DNA from 3 places in the Abyssisolibacter fermentans genome. Region 2 is predicted to be linked to each of the others. Evidence: riboswitches for the same ligand, from Rfam matches in the RefSeq annotation. Region 2 holds a riboswitch; each other region holds the start of a gene.
The links. A riboswitch is a leader RNA that binds a small molecule or an ion and turns the genes downstream of it on or off. The one in region 2 is predicted to bind cobalamin.
Positions count from the first base shown of each region.

Region 1: it holds a riboswitch for cobalamin, as region 2 does, so the genes downstream of both, AYC61_RS06400 (cobyric acid synthase) here and AYC61_RS20890 (helical backbone metal receptor) in region 2, are expected to answer to the same signal.
Region 3: it holds a riboswitch for cobalamin, as region 2 does, so the genes downstream of both, AYC61_RS19420 (sirohydrochlorin cobaltochelatase) here and AYC61_RS20890 (helical backbone metal receptor) in region 2, are expected to answer to the same signal.

Region 1 is NZ_LOHE01000040.1:17,886-23,943, reverse strand. It holds gene AYC61_RS06410 (D-alanyl-D-alanine carboxypeptidase family protein) at 1-874, shown strand, start outside; gene AYC61_RS06405 (hypothetical protein) at 1,121-1,726, shown strand; cobalamin riboswitch at 1,928-2,114, shown strand; gene AYC61_RS06400 (cobyric acid synthase) at 2,277-3,767, shown strand; gene cbiB (adenosylcobinamide-phosphate synthase CbiB) at 3,769-4,731, shown strand; gene cobD (threonine-phosphate decarboxylase CobD) at 4,773-5,849, shown strand; gene cobU (bifunctional adenosylcobinamide kinase/adenosylcobinamide-phosphate guanylyltransferase) at 5,818-6,058, shown strand, end outside.
Region 2 is NZ_LOHE01000024.1:25,721-38,162, forward strand. It holds gene AYC61_RS01320 (heme ABC transporter ATP-binding protein) at 1-164, opposite strand, end outside; gene AYC61_RS01325 (FecCD family ABC transporter permease) at 180-1,223, opposite strand; gene AYC61_RS20890 (helical backbone metal receptor) at 1,236-2,492, opposite strand; cobalamin riboswitch at 2,592-2,773, opposite strand; gene AYC61_RS01330 (GNAT family N-acetyltransferase) at 2,951-3,502, shown strand; gene AYC61_RS01335 (aminopeptidase) at 3,565-4,677, opposite strand; gene AYC61_RS01340 (aminopeptidase) at 4,917-6,029, opposite strand; gene AYC61_RS01345 (aminopeptidase) at 6,267-7,376, opposite strand; gene AYC61_RS01350 (NUDIX hydrolase) at 7,488-8,126, opposite strand; gene AYC61_RS01355 (16S rRNA (uracil(1498)-N(3))-methyltransferase) at 8,129-8,836, opposite strand; gene AYC61_RS01360 (MFS transporter) at 9,031-10,218, opposite strand; gene thrS (threonine--tRNA ligase) at 10,775-12,442, opposite strand, start outside.
Region 3 is NZ_LOHE01000108.1:202-6,259, reverse strand. It holds gene AYC61_RS19435 (DUF1667 domain-containing protein) at 1-194, opposite strand, end outside; gene AYC61_RS19430 (FAD-dependent oxidoreductase) at 198-1,454, opposite strand; gene AYC61_RS19425 (NAD(P)/FAD-dependent oxidoreductase) at 1,823-3,259, opposite strand; cobalamin riboswitch at 3,496-3,680, shown strand; gene AYC61_RS19420 (sirohydrochlorin cobaltochelatase) at 3,857-4,774, shown strand; gene AYC61_RS19415 (type II CAAX endopeptidase family protein) at 4,877-5,698, opposite strand; gene AYC61_RS21490 (hypothetical protein) at 6,042-6,058, opposite strand, start outside.

The DNA of each region.
Region 1 (6,058 bases), on a different contig from region 2:
TATTAATAGTGAAAAGAAAATAAATTTATTATTTGAACATTTAAATAGTTTTGATATATTTCCTAATCCTGATATAGATATTACAGCTAAAAGTGCATTGCTGATGAATATAGATACTAAACAAATATTGTTCCATAAAGCGCATGAAGAAAAAATGTTTCCTGCAAGTACTACAAAAGTATTAACAGTAATAACAGCACTAGATTATTTACCATTAGATAAAGTAGTTACCGTAGGAGATGAAGCAAATAGGATAGGATTTAATTCAAGTAGAGCTGGACTTGATTATAGTGAAAAGATAAGTATAGAAAAATTATTATATGCACTAATGCTTCCTTCAGGTAATGATGCAGCACAAGTTTTAGCAGTAAATGCAGCAAGAGCAGCATATAATGACAACTCAATGGATATAGATTTGGCGATAGAGAAATTTCTAGAGCTTATGAACAAAAAGGCTGAAAAGCTTGGAGCTGAAAATTCACATTTTGTAACCGTAGATGGCTATCATGACGATAATCACTACACAACAGCAAAAGACCTTGCAATGATTACATTAGAAGCTATGAAAAACGAATTTTTATGTAATGTTGTTAAAACAGATAAACTTGTAATAAAAGATTGGAAACAATTTAATAAACGTGATGCTAAATTTAGAGACTGGATTAATACAAATATGTTGATTCAAGAAGATAGTAAGTGGTACATGAAAGAAGCTACAGGCTTTAAAACTGGACATACAGATGAATCGGGTTATTGTTTAATAGCAACTGCGAAAGAAGGAGACAAAAATGTACTAGCTGTAATACTAGGAAGCACAGAAGATGATGTATTTTCAGATGCACAAAAATTATTAAAATATGGATTGTTTAATTAAACCCAGTAATTCAAAATTATACGGCACACTATTCAAAGTTATATGAATAATCAAGGTTAAATTTATATTTTGTAAGTACATAACAAACTGTATATATACCAATAAATAATATAGAAAAAAAGGTTTTGAATAGACCTTTTTTTAATGTAAAAATAAAGAAAAAAATTACAATATTACAAAATAATGATATAATATAAGTTGTAAATTAATATAAGAATGTTAAATCAATTTAAATTAGGAGGAAAAATGAATAAAAAAGTTAAAATGGGATTACTCATAACTTTAATGCTAGTAATAAGTATAGCTATAATATTTAATAGAGAAGAGCCAGAAAAAATAGTTGTTGATGGATACAATGTAGAGCAACTTAATTTACAAATAAATATGAATGTTGATAAAGAATTTGTTGATCCGAATTTTTCGTATGTCCCCACATTTTCAAAATATCACTTAACTGAAAAAATAGATTTTGTAACAATTGATCCACCTTATACTATTAAAAATATGACAACTATTGGAATTAACTATACGGATAATGGTATTGATACGACATTTTTTCCTGTTTTGTATCTTCAAGGTTTTTATAAAAAAGAAATTTCAGAAAAAAATCATTTTATAAAAATTGAAGATAAATACTATAAGAATAAACAGCTTATAGATTATATAGTTTATGAAGATAAAAATGTAATAGTCTATAATATTAGTAATTTAATAAATTTTTATGATATAGATACTAAAATATCAAAACTAAGTAATATGTACAAAGAAAAAAATTATGACTATACATGGATAAAAGGTATGCATGATTATTTTCTAAACAACAATGTATTAAAAATATATAAACAACTATAAAACATATGAGAAATACTAGAAAATACTTTAGTAAAATACATTTTAGTATTTTCTCTTGTTCTAATAAATGTAGTGTTAGTATGTTAAAATTCTTAATTATTACCTTAACATATAAATAGACAACAGTGCGCAAATCAAAAATCTATTGAGATTGAGAAATAAAATGATATAATAGTTAATAGATATTGTATACAATCAGTAAAACTAAATAAAATTAAAGGTGCTTATTACTTATTATTAAGCTAAGAGGGAAAGAGGTTGAAAGCCTCTGCAGCCCCCGCTACTGTAAATAGGGATGAAATCTTTACACCACTAACAGCCTTGTTGGGAAGGTAAGAAAGTAAGATGATCTATAAGCCAGGAAACCTGCCTTTAATATTAAAGCTACAACTACTTCGGTGGGAAGTGTGTTGATTTTTATAACACATATTAGCTTTATGTGTTTTTTTAAAGCAGAAAATCCAGATTTTTTCATAAAGAAAACAAGTGTATAGAATATCGTTTATTATTAAAACATGACTAGACAATATATTAAATTGGAGTGGATATAATGGCTAAAAATATTATGTTTCAAGGTACAGGTTCTTCAGTTGGAAAGAGTATTTTGACAGCAGGTTTGTGTAGAGTTTTAGTACAAGATGGTTATAAAACTGCACCATTTAAATCTCAAAATATGGCTTTAAATTCATTTGTGACTAAGGACGGAAAAGAAATGGGAAGAGCTCAAGTAGTACAGGCAGAAGCAGCAGGTATAGAGCCTACTGTTGATATGAATCCTATTTTACTAAAACCTACAAGTGATGTAGGAAGTCAAGTTATAATAAATGGGGAAGTACATGGAAATGTGAAAGCCTTTGATTATTATAAAAAGAAGCCAGAACTAAAAAAATGTGTATTAGATGCATATAACAATTTAGATGAAAAATTTGACTTAATAGTAATAGAGGGTGCGGGTAGTCCAGCAGAAATCAATTTAAGAGACAATGACATTGTTAATATGGGAATGGCAGAGATGGTTGATGCTCCTGTTTTATTAATAGGAGATATAGACAGAGGAGGAGTGTTCGCATCAATTTATGGAACATTAATGCTTTTAAGTAAAGAAGAACAGGAAAGAGTTAAAGGTTTTGTAATCAATAAATTCAGAGGAAATGTTGACATCTTGATGCCTGGAGTTAGAATGCTGGAGGAAAAGATAAATAAACCTTGCTTAGGAGTAATACCTTATATAGATTTAAACATTGATGATGAAGATAGTGTTACAGAAAGATTTAGAGACAAAGGGAAAGGAGATATAAATATAGGAGTAATAAAGCTCCCTTATATATCAAATTTTAGTGATTTTACGCCTTTGGAATTAGAGCACGGCATAAATGTAAAATATATATTGAACTCTGATGATTTTGAAAATATAGATTTATTGATAATACCTGGCAGCAAGAATACCATAAAAGATATGAGATATTTATATGACACTGGATTCGATAGGATTATATACAAATTACATAGAAAAGGTATACCTGTTATAGGGATTTGCGGCGGTTATCAAATATTAGGACAAACGATAACTGATCCAGATAGTATTGAATCTAATACAAATAAAATTAATGGTCTTGGATTATTAAATACAAATACAATAATAACTGCAACTAAAGAAACTAAACAGATATCAGGCATTATTAATGAAGAACTAGAGATGTGTAAGGATATCAAAGATACTAATGTATGTGGATATGAAATACACATGGGTCAAACAACTTTATCCTCAGATACTAAGCCATTTATAACACTAGAAGATGGCAGAAATGACGGTGCTGTTAATAAAAAAGGTAATGTTGTTGGAACATACCTACATGGTATTTTTGAAAATGATGAGTTTAGAAAAGCCATTATAAAGCATCTAATGGAGAAGAAGGGGCTAGAGCTAAAAGAAAATGATATCAGCTATAATGATTATAAAAATAGAGAATATGATAAACTAGCTGATTTAATCAGGGAAAACTTAGATATTGCTAAGGTTAAGGAAATCATGGGGTTATAATATGGAAAAATTAATTGTTTTTTTGATAGCCATATTTTTAGATTTCATTTTAGGGGATCCTGTTTCTTGGCCTCATCCAATAATATATGTAGGTAAATTGATAAGTTATCTTGAGAAAAAAATAAGAAAACAAAATATTATATCATTAAAAACAGGTGGATTTATATTATTAATACTAAGTGTACTGATTGTTGTCAGCATACTAAGCATAATACTAGGTTTAGCAGGCTATATACATCATTATGTAAAAACAGTATTGATTATATATTTTATCTATACTTCACTAGCTTCAAGATGTTTACATGAAGAAGCGCTGAAGGTTTATCGAGTTTTAAAAAGCAAAGATATACAAAAGGCAAGAGTACAGTTATCTTATTTAGTAGGTAGAGATACAAAGGAACTAAATGAAGAAGAAATAACTCGTGGAACAGTAGAAACAGTAGCAGAAAACACTATAGATGGTGTGTTAGCACCAATGTTCTATATTATAATAGGTTTTCTGATAGGGTTTCCTGTGCAGTTGGTTTATATATACAAAACAGTAAATACACTAGATTCAATGGTTGGATATATTCAACAGCCATATACAGAGATAGGTTGTGCCTCTGCTAAGTTTGATGATGTACTCAATTATATACCAGCTAGGATTGGTTCAGTATTTATGTTATTAGGTGGTTTATTTTTTAAATACGATTTATCAAATGGATTCAAAATCTTAATAAGAGACAGAAGAAATCATAAAAGTCCAAATTGTGGATACCCAGAAGCAGTAGCAGCGGGATTATTAAACATACAGCTTGGAGGGACAAACACATATTTTGGACAAAAACTCTACAAACCTACTATAGGTGATAAAAACAGAAATATTGATATAGAAGATATAAAATCAGCAGTAAAAATAATGTACAGCTCTCAGGCTTTGATAATCCTTGTAACAATAATAGCGTTTTATATGTCTAATTAACTAGGTTTAGTAGAAATCAGTACAACGAAGGAGTAAATCATATGAATAAACATGGTGGATATTACGGAGCAAAACAAGATGTAATTGATTTTAGTGTTAACATTAACCCATTAGGAGTTTCCAAAAAACTCGAGCAGACTATAGTAGATGGCATAAAGCAAATTCATAAATATCCTGAGATAGATGGAAAATCTACTATTGAGTATATCGCTAATCACTATAATCTAAAAAATGATGAGTTAGTATTAGGAAATGGTGCAATAGACCTTATTTACCTGTTTGCTAGAGCATTAAAACCTAAAAAAGTGCTTGTAATTCAGCCTACATTTAATGAATATAAGAGAGCATTTAAATTAATTGGCTCTAAGATTTATGAGTATATATTAAATACGGACAAATTTGAATTAGATGTGAAAGAGTTAATAAATTATATGCATGAACTTAAGCCGGATGTAGTAGTTATATGCAATCCAAATAACCCAACAGGTACATATCATGATATTTGTAAAATGAATGAAATACTAGAAGCTGTAAAAGAAATAAACAGTATATTATTTGTAGATGAATCGTTCATAGAATTTTCTAATAAAGAATCTTTGATTAAATATGTGTCATCATATCCTTTATTTATACTCAGATCAATGACTAAATTTTTTGCAGTTCCGGGATTGAGATTAGGTTTTGGCGTAAGCAATAAAAATATAATAGCAAAAATGAATGAATATAAAGAACCTTGGAGCGTGAATTATCTGTCATTAATATCAGTACCCGTTTTATTGGAAAATCAAGAGTATATTAATAAGACTCTTGATTGGTATAAAGCAGAAAAAGAATATGTATATGATAATTTAAAAGAGCTTGAAGCAATAAAAGTTTACAAGAGCTCAACAAATTTTCATCTTTGTAAGGTTAAAGAATCAAATGCAGAGCTATTAAAAGACAAATTATTAAAAAAAGGTATATACATAAGAACCTGCGAGGATTTCTCGGGTTTAGACAATACATTCTTTAGATTGGCTTTAAAAAAGCATGAGGACAATGAGAAATTGATATGTGCTTTAAAAGAAACAGCAAGGGGTGAAATAGATGAACATAACACTTGTGACAGGTGGAGCTAGAAGCGGAAAGAGTACTTATGCAGAACGCTTAGCTAGAGAATCAAATAAAAAAGTTACATATATTGCAACAGCTATACCGTTTGATGATGGTATGAAGGATAGAATAAAGAAGCATAAGGCATCAAGACCAAGCTATTGGAGTACCATAGAAAGATACAAAGAGTTTTCAAGTATGAAAGCTATGCCAGAATTTCAAGAAGCTGACTTGT
Region 2 (12,442 bases):
TTTAATAGATTACATAAATTTTTTAATAAAGTAGTCTTCCCACATCCATTTGGTCCTAATATTCCTAAAAAATCTCCCTTATCAACCGAAAAACTTATATTTTTTAATATAGTATTGTTAGAATATTTAAATGATATATTTTGTATATCCATAGCACTAATCATAAATTTTCAACCTTTCTATATACTATTTTTTGATTTTCTTAATAGATAAAGGAAAAATGGTCCTCCAAATATTGAAGTTATTATTCCTACTGGTATTTCTACGCCTCTTAATATGTTTCTTGCTAAAGTATCACAGATTAGCAAGAACATTGCACCACCTACAAAAGATATCGGCATCAACACTCTATGATCAGAACCGAATATAAGTCTCAATAGATGAGGTACTATCAATCCAACAAATCCGATTATTCCACTTACAGAAACTGCACAAGCTGCTAACAAGGATGCAACTACAAGAACAATTTTTTTTACAGTTTCTACATTTACTCCTAGGCACTGAGCACTTTCTTCACCAACTGATAATGCATTTAATTCTTTAGCCAATGAAATAAGTACAAATGAACCTATTATAGCCGGTATTACCACTACTACTATTTGTGTCCAACTTGCTCCATTAAAGCTCCCCATAGTCCATCCAATTATTTTACCTAATTCTTCATGATTAAATATCATAATTAATGACACTATAGAAGATAATAGTGAACTCATGACTATTCCTGATAATAATATTGATGTTGTGGATATTCTATTTCCTTTTTTCGCCAGACTATATACTAATATAGTCGTTATTAACGCACCTGCAAATGCTAAAAGAGAAATAATACCAAGACCCATAATGTTTTTGTTTATACCTAAAACTATACCTAGCGTTGCTCCAAAGGCAGCACCAGATGACGATCCCATAATATAAGGTTCTGCCATTGGATTTTTGAATATAGCTTGATAAGCTACTCCAACTAATGCTAATATTCCTCCACACAAAGCCGATATTATTATTCTTGGAAGTCTTACATTTAAAACTATGAATATATTCGATTTTTTTATATTTGAAATATCAATATCTAGAAATTTAATCTTATTTAGAGTTATTTTTATAACATCCGTGACATCTATATGTACTGTACCTAATGCAACAGCACAAAACATGAACAATATAAGAAATAAAAATAGTATTAAAATTGCTATATGATATTTCTTTTTGTTTTTTAAGTATGACATTAAATCACCGCTTTAGAAACCTAATTTTTTTGTTAAATCACTGTGAACTATGTTGAATAATATTTTTAAACCTTCGTTGATAGATCTTGGTGATGATCTGTCAAATATATTATTGTCAACTTTATAATATGATTTTTGATTAACAGCAGTTAATATGCTGTAATTATTGTTATTTATCATAGCATCTACATTAGTTTCATTACCAACTATTATATCCGGATCTTTATCTATAACTTTTTCTACACTATATTTCCAACCAGTTACATCAGCAGCAATATTAGTAGCTCCAACTGTTCTGATAATATCTGCAATAAATGTATCACTACCAGCTGTATATTCACCATATTGTCCAGTACCTACTACGTAATATATACTTGGCTTATTTAGATTGCTTTGATTGTTTAGAACGTATTTAACCTTTTGAACTTTTGATTTCATACTTGATACTAATGCTCTAGCTTCATAATTTCTATTAACTATTTTACCTAACTGTATTATTTGGGCATATATTCCTTCAACCTTGTTTGGTGTAGCTGAAGAAATAGATATTATTCCCGCTTCATTTAATTTATCTAATATCTCTTGTTTAAAATGTGTTTCAGCAATAGCTATTTCTGGTTGTATATCGACTATTACCTCAATATTTGGTTCATAAAGTGTTCCAACATTTTTTATATTTTCTACCTCTTTAGGATAATCACAATATTGTGTCCTACCTACTACCTTGTCTCCTGCACCTATTTCAAATAATTTTTCAGTTACTCCAGGTGCTAATGATATTATTTTAGAAGGCTCTTTTTCAATTACCATTTCATTATCACCATTTTTTATTGTAATAGGATATTTATATGTATCGTCTGATATTTTTTCATACTTAACTATTCCAGCTCCACTATCCCAAATTATGCTATAATTTAATGTTTCTAATAAGAATCTATATGGTAAATATATTTTGTTATCTTCCTTGAAGGTTTTACAATCAACCGTTAAATCAATATTATTAACCTTTACTTTGTTTGAATCTAAATAAAAAGTCATTGTAACATCTTCATTAGACACTATAGTACTACTATATTCATTTTTTACACTAACACCAAATTCATATATCTCATCTGTTGATATAAATGATCTGCCATTAATCACTTTAAAATCCACTGCACGACGATTAAAGTCGCTTTGACTAGTAGCTAATCCTTCTTGTACATATAAACTACTTGAAGCAAACACAACTACTAAACAAATAATAAATAATTTTAATAATTTTTTCATATATATTACTCCTTTCATATTTTGCCTTGGAGGTTTTTCAAAAAAAAATAACACATTTGGAATATGTGTTTTTAAACCACACACTTCCCTCCGAAGCATAAGTCTTTTTTCTTAAAGGCAGGTTTCCTGGCTTGTAGTTCATCTTTGATTCTACCTTCCCACTCAAAATTGAAGAGCAGTGGCTATTAGAATCTCATCCCTACATACAGTAGCGGGGGCTGCAAAGGCTTTTAACCTTTTTCCCTTTTAACTTTTTAAGCACCTTAAAGATTTCTATTTGATTATATTTATAGTATAGTCAACTTGATTATACTTGTCAACATTAACCTATACATAACAAATATAAATCTTTATTATATTATTTATATATTATAGTATAATAAGTTATGTTATAATTAAGTGCAGAAAACCACAATTACACATCTATATAGTACAAAATATTAAGGGGTGAAATTAATATGTATGAACATATTAATATAGAAACAGAACGTTTATTTATTAGAAATTTTGCCAATGCTGATATTTATAATTTACATAGAATAGTAAATGATGAAGCTATAATGAGAAATGTTCCCTTTGCTAAAGAAAGAACGTTCAAAGAGTGTGAAAAGTTATTGAAAAGAATATTAAATCGATATAAAGAAAGTACAATAAACAAATTTCAAGGATTTCTCTTATTAGTAGTTTCAAAAGACAACAACGAATGTATAGGTTTTGTTGGATTATTCCCACTTACTTATGATACTACTGAAAACGAATTGTTCTATGGACTATTTGAAGAACACTATAGAAAAGGATATGCAACTGAAATAGGAAAAGCTATTATTGTATATGGTTTTAATAACATGAATATTAATAAAATAGTTGCTACTGTCAATAAAGATAATAAAGCATCTAGCAAGGTACTAAAGAAGATAGGTATGTACTATGAATACGAAATAAAGGATGAAGAAGCAGAAGGTAGCTCTTATGATGGTGAGCTAATGTACTCTATAAAAAAAGCAGATTAATACAAAAGTCTCAAAATGGCAGTACTAAACTTGTCCATTTTGAGACAACATCACTAATAATATTATTTTAAATTCTCAGGATTTAAGCATTCAAGTTCAGGCAATACAAACATACCATCTTTTCTTATTAGTACATCATCAAAATATATTTCTCCTCCACCATATTCAGGTGTTTGAATACATACTAAATCCCAATGTATAACTGAACTATTACCATTAGGTGCCTCTTCATAAGCTCTTCCTGGTGTAAAGTGAAAGCTTCCCATGATTTTTTCATCAAATAATGCATCCTTCATAGGTTTTATTACATATGGATTAACCCCTATTGCAAACTCTCCTACATATCTTGCTCCTTCATCAGTATCAAACACTTTGTTAATCCTCTCAGTATCATTAGCTGTAGCCTTAACAATTTTTCCATCTTTAAATTCTAAACATATATTTTCATAAGTAAAACCTTCATATACAGCAGGACAATTGTAAGAAAGTATGCCATTTATAGAGTCCTTAACAGGTGCTGTGAAAACTTCACCATCAGGGATGTTTTCATCTCCACAGCACTTAATTACCGGAATACCCTTTATAGAAAAAGTTAAATCTGTTCCATTTCCTTTTATATGAACTCTATCTGTTTTAGTCATTAGTTCTACTAAATTATCCATTGCTTTTGACATTTTGCTATAATCTAGATTACAAACCTTAAAATAAAAGTCTTCAAAGCTTTCTAAGCTTGTATTTGCCGCTTGTGCCATACTCGCATTTGGATATCTCAAATATACCCATCTAACATTACTAAGAACATAGTCCATAATTGGTTCATAATATTTTGATAATAGCCTGAATTTTTCTGGAGCTACATCTGATAATTCATTTATATTATCAGTTCCACCTATATTAATTTGTACATCCATTGATTTTGTTCTTTTTAGTTCAATATCACAAAATAGCTTTAGCTGCTCATCGCTATAATTTAAAGCAAGTTCTCTTTCTATTGAACTGTCTTGAAGATTAACATATGGATAGCCCCCTGCTTTATACACTTCTTTTATTACTGCCCTAACTAAAGGATATGTACTTGTTCCTTCAGTATTAATCAGTACTTTATCACCTTTTTTAACTTTCGTAGAATAATTAACTAAATTTTCTGCCAATTTAACGATTCTTGAGTCCATGATATTTCCCCCTTTTATTTTATTGTCAGCTTCAAAAGCTATGCTACTCATAAATTCTATGCTGCATATTAAGTAACTCAGTTTCCCCCATCACTAGTTGTAAAAAATACCAATATTTTATTAAGCAATCATCCTCTATCAAAAATTTTAGATGATTCCCTAATTAAAAACTTATAAAGCTAAAAACAATAAATTTATCTATATTTATATAAATTTCCGTTTTGCAGTTGTATTGCTTGAAACTATTTCAAATTTTCAGGATTCAGACACTCAAGCTCAGGTACAACAAATTTACCATCTTTTCTTATTAATACATCATCAAAGTATATTTCTCCCCCACCATACTCAGGTGTTTGAATGCATACTAAATCCCAATGTATAGCTGAATTATTACCATTAGGTGCTTTTTCATAAGCTCTTCCTGGTGTAAAGTGGAAGCTTCCCATGATTTTTTCATCAAATAATGTATCCTTCATAGGTTTTGTTACATATGGATTAACTCCTATTGCAAACTCTCCTACATATCTTGCTCCTTCATCAGTATCAAATACTTTATTTATTCTCTCAGTATCATTTGCTGTTGCTTTAACAATTTTTCCATCCTTAAATTCTAAACAAATATTTTCGTAAGTAAAGCCTTGATATACAGCAGGACAATTGTACGAAAGCTTGCCATTAACAGAATCTTTTATAGGTGCAGTATACACTTCACCATCTGGTATGTTAAGTTGTCCATCACATTTAACTACTGGAATTCCTTTTATTGAAAAAGTTAAATCTGTACCTTCTCCTTTGATATGAACTTTATCTGTTCTGTTCATTAATTCAACTAAATTATCCATTGCTTTTGACATTTTTTCATAATCCATAATACATACATTAAAATAGAACTCTTCAAAGCTTTCTAAACTTGTATTTGCTGCTTGTACCATGCTTGCATTAGGATATCTTAATACTACCCATTTAGTATTATCAACTCTACAATCCCTTACTGGTTTGTCACATTTTAATATTAATTCAATCTTCTCACTATCAACATCAGAAAGCTCATTAATATTGTCTGATCCTCCAATACCAATATACACATCCATGTTTTTCATCTTTAATAATTTCATCTCAGCTTTGAATTTTAATTGTTCTTCATTGCATTCTAAAGCAATTTCTCTAAAAATAGCTCCATCTTCTAAATAAGTAAATGGATATCCCCCTGCTTTATACACTTCTTTTATCAATGCTCTAACTAAAGGATATGTACTAGCTCCTTTAGCTTCTATTAAAACCTTTTCGTCTTTTTTAACTTTTGTAGAATAATTTACTAAATTTTCTGCCAATTTAGCGATTCTTGAGTCCATGATATTTCCCCCTTTTATTTTATTGTTAGCTTCAAAAGCTATACTACTCATAAATTCTTTGCTACATATTAAGTAACTCAGTTTCCCCCATTAATAGTTGTAAAAATCTCAATATTATTATTAAGGAATCATCCATCAAAAACTTTAGATGATTCCCCTAATTAAAGATTTATAAAGCTAATAACAATAATTTATCTATATTTATATAAATATCAGTTTTACAGTTGTATTGCTTTAAAGTTATTTTAAATTTTCAGGATTCAGACATTCAAGTTCAGGTACTACAAATTTACCGTCTTTTCTTATTAATACATCATCAAAGTATATTTCTCCTCCACCATACTCAGGTGTTTGAATACATACTAAATCCCAATGTATAGCTGAATTATTACCATTAGGTGCTTCTTCATAAGCTCTTCCTGGTGTAAAGTGGAAGCTTCCCATGATTTTTTCATCAAATAATGTATCCTTCATAGGTTTTGTTACATATGGATTAACTCCTATTGCAAACTCTCCTATATATCTTGCTCCTTCATCAGTATCAAATACTTTGTTGATTCTCTCAGTATCATTAGCTGTAGCCTTAACTATTTTTCCATCTTTAAATTCTAAACATATATTTTCATAAGTAAAACCTTGATATACAGCTGGACAATTGTATGTTAATACACCATTAATAGAATCCTTAACAGGAGCTGTAAATACTTCTCCGTCTGGTATGTTTACTTCTCCTGCACATTTAATTACTGGAATACCTTTAATGGAAAATGTTAAATCTGTACCTTCTCCTTTTATATGAACTCTATCTGTTTTACTCATCAATTCTACTAAATTATCCATTGCTTTTGACATTTTTCCATAATCCATAGTACATACATCAAAATAGAAATCTTCAAAGCCTTCTAAACTTGAATTTGCAGCTTGTGCCATACTTGCATTAGGGTATCTTAATACTACCCATCTTGTATGATCAATTCTATGTTCTAAAACAGGTTTAGCACATTTATTCATTATTCTAATTTTCTCACTATCAACATCAGATAGCTCGTTCATATTATCTGTTCCGCTAATACCAATGTATACGTCCATGTTTTTCATGTTTAGTAATTCCATTTCAGCTTTAAACTTCATTTGCTCCTCATTGCATCCTAAAGCTACCTCTCTATTAATCGAACTATCTCTAATATCAGTATATGGATAACCTCCTGCTTTATATATTTCCTTTATTAAAGCTCTAACTAATGGAAATGTGCTAGTTCCTACTGTTCTTATTAATACTTTTTCACCTTTTTGTACTTTAGTTGAATAATTAACCAAATTTTTCGCCAATATAGCAATTCTACTATCCATTTTATCTTCTCCTTTCGCAGTCCATTATTTACCAATAATAATCTTATCATATTTTTTCTTATCTATCAAACAATATAACAAAAACTCAACAATTTATTACATATCATAATTTCAATCTTTATTATATATGTAATATTGTTTGTAAGTTGAGATGAAATTATCTATGAATTTTGCTGTAATTCCCCATATTATGTATCCATTATAGTTGTAAAAATGAATAGGATACTTACCTTTACGCCAAATATATTTCTTACCATTTGGAATTAAACCATATGGAAAAGAATCATCTAACTTAATATCAGTTTCAGAATAATATTTATCAGGTTCGGTATTATAAAAAAATGTAAGAGGAACTAAAAAACAATGGTCAACTTCACTGTTACTATACCCCTGAATCTTCTTTATATCCAACATGCCAACAAAAGCAAATATTTGAATATTAGCGGGTGCTCCTATATAATCAAGCTCCCCAATTATATTTATATTTTTTTCATTCACTCCTAATTCTTCGCATGTTTCTCTTATACAAGCCTCTATTGGTGTTTCATTATTCTCAATTGCTCCTCCTGGAAAAGATATTTCACCAGGTTGGGTCTCTAAATCTTTTGCTCTAACCTCAAAAAGTATATGTAATTCACCCTCAACCTTAACTAACGGTAACAAAACAGAGTAGCTTTTTCTTATATTCATCTGTTTACCTTTTCTATTTTTAAAAACTTTATATATGCTATCTAAATGCACCTTAATCACCCTTAATATAATTTGCCATAAATATATGGAACTGCTGTCTCTACTTTTAGAATTCTATTTCCAAACCCTACTACTGTAAAACCATGTTTCTTAAGCATATCAATTTCATATTCTATGAACCCGCCTTCTGGACCTATAGCAATAGTTGTAGGTTTCTTGATATCATATGGACACATAGCATCAGCTATTGGATGAGCAACTAATGCAATAGTGCCTTCAATAATACTAGATATTTGATCCTCTACAAAAGGCTTGAAAAGTTTAACAACTCTAACTTCAGGTAGTATTGTATCTTTTGTTTGTTCTAATCCTAAAATCATATTTTTACTTAAACTCTCCTCGCTAAGCACTGGACTATTCCAATAGCTTTTCTGTACTCTCCAGGTCTTTATAACAAATATTTTTTTTATACCTAATGCTGTAGCTGTTTGCAATATTCTAGCAAAAACTTTTGGTCTAGGCATAGCTAATATTAGCTGAGATTGCAGTGGTTTAGGTGGTTCATCAGTTAAATTGACCTTCATTTGCAACATTTTATTTTCCATATTTGTTATATAACCCGTACCTATTTTGCCATTAAGTAATCCAACCTTTAATGTTTGACCAACTTCAGCTTTATGTACAGATAAGACATGTTCAAATCTTCTTCCTTCAATTCTAACAATATCTTTTTCAATAAAATCTTCCTTAAATAATATAATTAAATTCATAAATAACCTTCCTAACTTAAAATCTATGCTATGTATATTATAATGCACTCTTTTTTTTAATTCAATAAATAGTATTAAGTAAAAAGTTTTATACCATAAAACATATTACATTAATAAGAATATACATATAATAATAAATCTAAATCCAGATTATTCAAAGTTATATGAATAATCTGGACTAATGAAATACGTCATCATTTCCTAGAATTAAGTAAAAAGTATAGATGAATAATATACAGAATACTTCCTATGATTGCTAAATTCTTTAAGGCAAACATTATCGAAAATACATCACCTAATTTTCCTATTAATGGAAATAACAAAATCATGAAGAAACTAAATACCATGCTTCTAAAAGATAGTATAGTTGCTCTGTATTTACTAGGAATCTGTTTATTGATATAATCACCTACCGCAACAAATATAATTCCTTCTACAACAGATATAATGATATAAAATACATAAGTAAATTTAGTCAATACTACTCCCCATAAACATAAAATTGTTATAAGAGGCATTAATATTAGTACTCCTTTCTCCTTAATAACCCTCTCTATTTTATATACTTTTGTTGCTATAATAGCTCCTAATAATGAAGCTATTGAAAAAATAATACCTATTTTTATTTCTGAGTATCCACTGCCTTTCCAATAGTTTTGAAGATAAAAAAATAAACTGGTCGCTGTTGCACTAATGATTTCACCAAACACTATAAGAAAACCGATTCTCTTATTGCTAGATAAAACACCAATACTCTTTGTAAACTGGTTTTTTAGCACAATAAATGGATTTTTTTCTTTTACAGTTTTGTTTTTTATACTTGGTTCTGTGAAGGAAAATGCTTGAATAAAGCTAACAGTTTCAAAAACAGCAGTTAAAGCAAATACCATTAAATAACTTTTTGTAGCCAAATATCCACCAACAATATACGAAGTAATACATCCAATCTGCATGAACATCTCAATTTTCCCATTTATCTTCATATACTTCTTCTCTTTACCTATTTCTTTCAAAGAATCATATACTAAAGCTTCTCCAGCTCCTGATTCCAAATTATATGATAGAGCTGATATAACAAATGAAATCATAAACCAATAAAAATTATTGGAATATAATAATATTATTGTACTAACAACTGAAGCAAATCTGCCTGTTATTCTACTAACTTTTCTTCCATAAATATCTGCTACTATCCCCGTTGGAATTTCCATAAAAAACGACGTAATATGAAATATTGCTTCTAAAATTCCAAGCTGCATTAAAGACATTCCCTTTGCTGCTAGATAGATCATCCATAATCCCTGAGATAAGTTCAAAGAACTTATGAATGTATATAAATAATTTCTATTAATATTTTTATTTAAATTTGTTTTATAACTCATGGTAATACCCCCAATGTTGTATATAGTTAATTTTTAATTACCTAATAATATCTTTTACCCTCCTCCCAATGAAAGCGCGCAAAAAAACCTTAAGTAGACTCTACTTAAGGTTTAAAACATAATTCTATATTCTAAATGTAAAGTTTTACTTATTAATTAGTTTACATAATATTTAATTTTGGACGCACCTCCCCTATGGTCACCAAAATTGAATGTTATGTTTCTATGTACATCATAATACTCTAGCATGTACGAACTAACAAATAAGTTCATCCTTTACACCTCCTCATCCTAATTTATTCCTAATTATAAATTTTCAATGTGATTATATCATAAATTATATTACTATACAAGAGCAAGAGCAGCTTAGATAACGAAATATAGGCATCTCCTAGTAAAAAAATGTCTTGTATAGCTTCAACACAAAAACATTGAGCATCACTTTCCTCAAAGATTTACCCTAGCTATTTTAATAATTTTTCAAACTCTTATTACAACAGTAAAGCTTTCCATTAATAGCACAAAACCTAGAATTAAAATTCTAGGTTTTTGTTAATTATTTCTTTTCTTCAATTTGCTTTACTATCATATCAACAAACTCTTCAACCTTCATTGCTCCTATATCACCTTTTTCTCTATCTCTAATTGCTAAGCTATTTGCTTCTGCTTCTTTTTCTCCTACAATAAGCATATAAGGTATTTTTTGAAGCTGTGCTTCTCTAATCTTATAACCTATTTTTTCAGCTCTATGGTCAACTTCAACTCTTATTTGTTTTTCCATTAATTTTTTCTTGATATCATATGCATAATCATTGTATTTATCAGATATAGGAAGAACAGTTACTTGAACTGGTGCAATCCACAATGGGAATTTTCCAGCAAAATGTTCTATTAGTATTCCAATAAATCTCTCTATACTTCCAAATATAACCCTGTGAATCATAACCGGCCTATGCTTTTCTCCATCTTTACCAATATAATTTAAATCAAATCTTTGTGGCATTTGCATATCAAGCTGTATTGTTCCACATTGCCAAGTCCTACCTATTGCATCTTCTAAATGAAGGTCTATCTTTGGTCCATAGAATGCTCCATCTCCTTCATTTATTGTATATTCTAGCCCAGCAGTTTTTAATGCTTCTTTTAATGCGTCTTCCGCTATTTGCCATTCTTCATCTGTTCCCATAGAATCTTCTGGTCTTGTTGAAAGCTCCAAACTATATTTAAAACCAAATAAATTATAGAAATCATCAGCAAACTTTAATACTCCTAGAACTTCTTCTTTAATTTGCTCTGGTAACATGAATATATGCGCATCATCTTGAGTAAATGATCTAACTCTCATTAATCCATGAAGAGTTCCTGATTTTTCATGTCTGTGAACAAGACCAAGTTCAGCCATTCTAACTGGGAAATCTCTATAGCTGTATCTTTTATTTTTGAATACAAGCATTGAACCCGGACAGTTCATAGGTTTAATTGCATGATCCATATCATCTATTTTTGTGAAATACATATTTTCTTTATAATGGTCCCAGTGTCCAGATGTATGCCATAATTCTTCATTTAGTATTATAGGTGTTTTTATTTCTCCATAGCCTCTTAATGCATGTTCTTTTCTCCATAAATCTTCTAAGACATTTCTTAAAGCCATTCCTTTTGGGTGGAAGAATGGAAATCCTGTTCCTGCTTCATTTAAACTAAATAAGTCTAATTCTTGACCAAGTTTTCTATGATCCCTTTTTTTAGCTTCCTCTAATCTTTCTAAATGTAAATCTAAATCTTTTTTCTTTTCAAATGAAGTACCATAAAGCCTTTGAAGCATTTTGTTGTTTTCATTACCTCTCCAATAAGCTCCTGCGATACTTAGAATTTTCACTGCTTTAACTTTTTTTGTTGACTGTAAATGAGGACCTGCACAAAGGTCTACAAAATCTCCTTGCTTATAAAATGATATAATCTCATCTTCTGGTAAATCTTCTACCAGTTCAACTTTATAATCCTCTCCCATTTCCTTTAGCTTTTGTATTGCTTCATTTCTTGGAAGTATAAATCTTTCAAGTTTTAAGTTTTCTTTAGCAATTTTTTTCATTTCAGCTTCAATTTTTTCTAAATCTTCTGGTGTAAACTTGTGCTCAGTATCGAAATCATAATAGAACCCATCTTTGATAGCAGGACCTATTGCTAATTTTGTATCAGGGAATAGTCTTTTTACTGCTTGTGC
Region 3 (6,058 bases), on a different contig from region 2:
TTTAAAATACCATTTTCTATTTTAACAGTAGATGTAATAACTCTAGTAGGATTAGTCAACTCTTCAACAGCGTATTTTTCTCCTCTTTTGCATATATTACCTGATACTTTGTATCCACTCTCTGAGCTTTTATCATCTTCTACAGTCAAATGACATCCCATTGGGCATGTTATACAAATCATTTCTTTTTTCATTTACTATGCCTCCTTTATAGATACAGTTATTTGTTCTATATCCTTACCTTTTATTAAATTAGAATCTATTTTAACAATCTCCATTTCACCCGGAGCTAAATGTTTTTTCTTGATTTCCTTTATCACTTTGCCATCAGCTTTGACTTCCATTTTTACATTTTTATATACATTTCTAACTCTCATAAACAACTCTAGATTATCTTCTAAATTTTCTTCTCTGATTATTTGAGGTACTATATACCCGATACCATTTCCCGCACTTGAAGTTATATATTTATCACAAGCTTTAAGCTCACCTTTAACATATTTAGCTGCATTTTTACCTGCTCTTTTACTTTCAGCAGTAACGAAATCAACCAAGTCATGAACATGAACTACATTCCCACTTGCAAAAACACCTTCTATAGAAGTTTCCATACTTTCATTAACTACAGGTCCTGACGTAACTCTATCAAGCTTTATACCTGCATTTTTAGATATTTCATTCTCAGGTATAAGTCCAACAGATAGCAATAAAGTATCGCAAACAAATTCTTTTTCAGTTCCTTTAATAAGTTTTCTGTTTTCATCAACCTGTGCAATAACTACACCTTCAACTCTATCTTTTCCCTTGACTTCAACAACTGTGTGACTTAACATCAAAGGAATGTTATAATCTTCTAAACATTGAACTATATTTCTAGTAAGCCCTCCTGAAAATGGCATTAATTCAGCTACAGCTAAAACTTCTGCTCCCTCTAGAGTAAGTCTTCTAGCCATAATCAACCCAATATCTCCTGAACCTAAAATAACTACTTTTTTTCCTACCATGTACCCTTCCATGTTAATAAATCTTTGAGCCATACCTGCTGTATAAACTCCAGCTGGTCTATATCCAGGAATATTGATAGCACCTCTAGTTCTTTCTCTACAACCCATTGCTAAAATAACAGCCTTTGCATTAATCTTTACAAAGCCGTCAACTGAATTGATAGCACTTACTACTTTATCATCAGAAATATCTAAAACCATAGTATCTAATTTGTACTCTATATTCATTTCTTTAAGCTTTTCAATAAACCTCTGAGCATACTCCGGTCCTGTTAATTCTTCTTTAAATACGTGAAGTCCAAAACCATTATGAATACACTGCTGTAATATACCTCCAAGTTCTCTGTCTCTTTCTATAACTAATATACTTTTTACACCGTTCTCTCTTGCTTCGATAGCTGCTGCCAGACCTGCGGGTCCTCCGCCAACTACAACAATATCATAATTCAACATTGATATACCTCCTGCCACAATTTAGTTAATTACGAAATGCTACACTCCTCAATAATACTACTTTTAAATTTGTTGCAAAAACTAACAATATAGTCACTAGGGAAACATCTAATGTTTCTTTGAAAGCGTGACTTCAAGAGTTCGTTTCTTCATCGCTCTCACTTTAATAAATATGTTGCTCTCTACTCACTGCATTCCTAGGAGTAAGTGATTCACTCAAAATCATAGATTTTGGTTCTCTACTCAAAACGAGCTCTTGCCCAGCCGTCAAAGATTATAAGATGGTTCCCCTCGCCAAAAAATTATGAGCTAAACATTAAAAGTTATTCATTTTATTTAATATGCATTTTGCATCTACCTATAATCTAATTTGTCTTTGTTTCATTTGTGATAATATAAGAATTCTTTTCAGATTTAACAATAGTTGAAATATCAACATCTAACTCACGAGCTAATATCTCCATAACTCTAGGACCACAGAATCCGCCTTGACATCTTCCCATACCTGGTCTTGCTCTTCTCTTAACTCCATCAACAGTTCTAGCTCCAACTTTTCTTTGGATTATATCTACTATTTCTCCTTCTGTGATATTTTCACATCTGCATATTATTCTTCCATATCTTGAATCCTTCTTTATTACCTCAGCCTTTTGTTCATCAGTAAGCTCCATAAATCTTATCACTGGTCTTCTAACAGGATTAAAGTTTTTATTCTCTTTAATATCACCAGTAATATCAAATAATAATTTTACAACATAATCTGCAATAGCAGGAGATGCAGATAATCCAGGTGATTTAATTCCTGCAACATTTATAAATCCTTTTGCATCTTTAGCCTCAGCAATTATGAAATCTCCACCCGTTGGTTCAGCTCTTAACCCTGCAAAAGATGTTATTACTTGATTAAACGGAATGTTATCACATGATTTAGCAGCATATTCTCTTACAAGATTCATTCTATCAGATGTAGTACTTATATCTTCTTTATCATCAATATCCTGTGAATCAGGACCTACTAACAAATTACCATGAACAGTAGGTGTTATCAGTACACCCTTGCCTAATTTAGTAGGGCATTGGAATATTACAGAGTTAAACAGATTTCCTGCACTCTTATCCAATAAATAATATTGACCTTTTCTCGGAGTAATCTTAAATTCTGGCTCTGCTACCATAGCATTTATTTTATCCGCATATACACCAGCACAGTTTATAACATATTTTGCATCTATTTCACCATCATTAGTAGTGATTTTATAACCATCAGTTGTTTTATTGATGTTTTTCACCTCATTGTTCAATCTTATTTCAACACCATTTTCAACTGCATTCTCAGCTAAAGCAACAGCAAGCTCCCACGGTCCAACTATACCCGCAGTAGGCGCTTGTAAAGCTCCAACAACATTTTCACTAATGTTTGGTTCTAAAGCTCTAGCTTCATCACCATTTAATATTTTTAAATCTGGTATATTTAACTTCAATCCATTTTTATATAATTTATCTAAGGTTTTCATATCTTCATCATCAAATCCTAAAACTAAAGAACCTATTCTTTTAAAAGGTACATCCAGTTCACTACAAACTTTGTCAAACATAGAGTTTCCTAAAGCATTAAGTTTTCCTTTTAAGCTATCATAATCTGCATCATAACCCGCATGAACAATAGCACTATTTGCCTTAGTAGTTCCATTTGCAACATCATTATCTTTTTCAACTATTACAATTTTCAAATCATATCGAGATAATTCTCTTGCAATAAAAGTTCCTATTACACCTGCTCCAATCACAGCAACATCATACATATAAAACCCCTCCACTTATGGTATTAAGAATATTTATATAAGCAAAAAAGCCGTCACAAATATTCCCCATAGTTAATGGAAAAATTTGAAACGGCTCTCCTATTCTCTTAGCCAATATTCTATTGTTAATTTCAGTATAGCACATTAAACTATTATTGTAAATAAAATTATATTGATAAATTATTAACTTACTCGTAGACATTACTCTTATTTGATGTTATACTATTAACGAACAGAACACAAATATTTCAAAAGGCTCACATAATAAATGTGATTAAAAGGGAAGTCAAGTGAAATTCTTGCACAGCCCCCGCTGCCGTAATTACTTGTTTGATATCAAAATGCCACTGAATTATTTTGGGAAGGCGATATTCAAGCTATAAGTAAGAGTCGGAAGACCTACCTTTATGAAAATATACAATCATACTTCGGTGGGAAGTATAGTATAGCATTTTAGTCTAAACTAACTATGTCTATAATACCGCCTTTATGGCGGTTTTTTTATGTTGTTCCCTACGAAGTAACCCCTACCATTTATATTAGGGCAAATAAATAATTTTTGCCCTAATAAATATTAATATAAGAGGAGTGTTACACATGAAAAAGTTATTATTATTATTATTAGTTTCAGTTTTATCTTTTAGTTTACTAGCAGGTTGTTCTAATTCTAAAACAACAGGAACAGAGCAAAATAATGAAAAAGAGGTTTCTAAATGTGACCCAAACAAAAAAGCAGTACTTGTAGTCAGCTTTGGTACAAGCCACAATGAAACACGCAAATTAACAATAGAAGCAACAGAAGCAAAAATAGCAAAAGCATTTCCTGATTATGATTTCAAAAAAGCATTTACATCTCAGTTTATAATTAACAAACTGAAAAAAAGAGATGGTTTAGAAATAGATAATGTAAAGCAAGCACTAGAAAAACTTGTAAGTGAAGGCTATGGTGAAGTACTCATTCAATCACTACATGTAATGAATGGAGCTGAATACCACGACACCCTTGAATTAGTTAACAATTATAAAGATAAATTCGAAAAAATAACATTTGGTAATCCCTTGTTAACAAGTCCTGAAGATTACATGAATTTAGTTGATGTACTTTCAAAAGAAATCCCAACACTTAAAGAAGATGAAGCATTATTCTTCATGGGACATGGTACACATCATTTTTCAAATTCAGCATATGCGTGCTTAGATTACACATTCAAATATAAAGGCTATGATAATATTTATATCGGAACTGTAGAAGGTTATCCATCATTAGATACACTATTAGATATTACAAAAGATAAGAATTACAAGAAAATTTACTTAATGCCACTAATGGTAGTAGCTGGTGATCATGCAAAGAATGACATGGCAGGAGACGAAGAAGATTCATGGAAAATGATTTTAGAAAGCAAAGGTTATAAAGTAGAACCAATAATAAAAGGTTTAGGTCAAATAGAAGGAGTTCAAGACTTATATATCCAGCACCTAAAAGATTCTTTAAATACTCAAGAAGCAGAATAAGATAATATTTTTAAAAAGGAAATTTCCACATTTATATATAAGTAAGCACTCATTAAAAACCTCACTAAAGCCTGAGTCTAATACTAACTCAGGCTTTTTCATTTAGACTCTAAGAAAATTAAGTTTCAAAAAAATAAATGTAATAAAAAAGGCTGATATATTAAATACCATATGAGTTAAGATACTATGCTCAACATCTTTTTTATATAATATGTAACTAAAAGCTAATCCTGCTGGTAATACTTGAACATATTTAATCCAGTTATTAGCTAAAGTTCCAGAATGCAAATACATCCATGTAATAGTTGGAATAAGAACAGCAAGCACTATTGATATTTTTCTTTTTTTCCCAAACCAACGTAAAAATATATTAATTGCAAAAAATCGATAAATTATTTCTTCACTTAGAGGTGCTATTAAGCAAATAACTATAATATTATTTATTACAGCAATCAATTTTGATCCTGATCCTTGCAACAAATCCCCTGCTAAATTATCATTCATTTCAGGTTTAAAAATACCAAATACCAATGTTGTCCAAATTAATAATATAAGACTAGTTTTAAAAATCAACGCCCAATCTATATTTTTAAAACTAAATTTTCCTTTCAAATAACTGCTTCCTGTTAACCAATTTATATCTGATAATGATTGTGCTACTCTTAATTCTCCTTTTAATATAGCATAGTTAATAAACAACCCTAAAAACAAGCCTGTTACAAAAAACGGGTCCAAATTTTTATATGTAATATTTATCAATATAAGATTAACAAAACTTAGTGCTGTAATAGTCATTGCTATTTTTTTACATTTAGCTTTATATTTAAGCGAATACTCTTTAGTAGGTTTATAAAAAATAATCAAAAAAACTAGTATCACAATTCCAATTAAAAACTCTGAAAAACTATTAATCGATAGATGCATGAAATTTCTCCCCCTTTATATATATAATTCAACAATCTATAAATACACACATCTACATTATTTCTATATTTATTATCAAAACCCTTTTATTTCTTGTAAAATATCGCTCTTTTTTGTTAAAACATAATAATATTCGGAATATATTGTTACTTCGTAATAGATTAAAACAAAAGCGTCTAAGGTCGCGTTAATATTGATTGTTCATATAATTTTTTCTAATCACATCTACTCTAATCAAACAGTAATCAACTGCTCTAGTAACTGTTTCAACCAACAAATTCACTAGGGCTCAATCTGAGGTTTCTTTGTAGGTGACTTTTAAGAAGTAATTTTTTCAATGCTTCTATAAAATGATAAAAA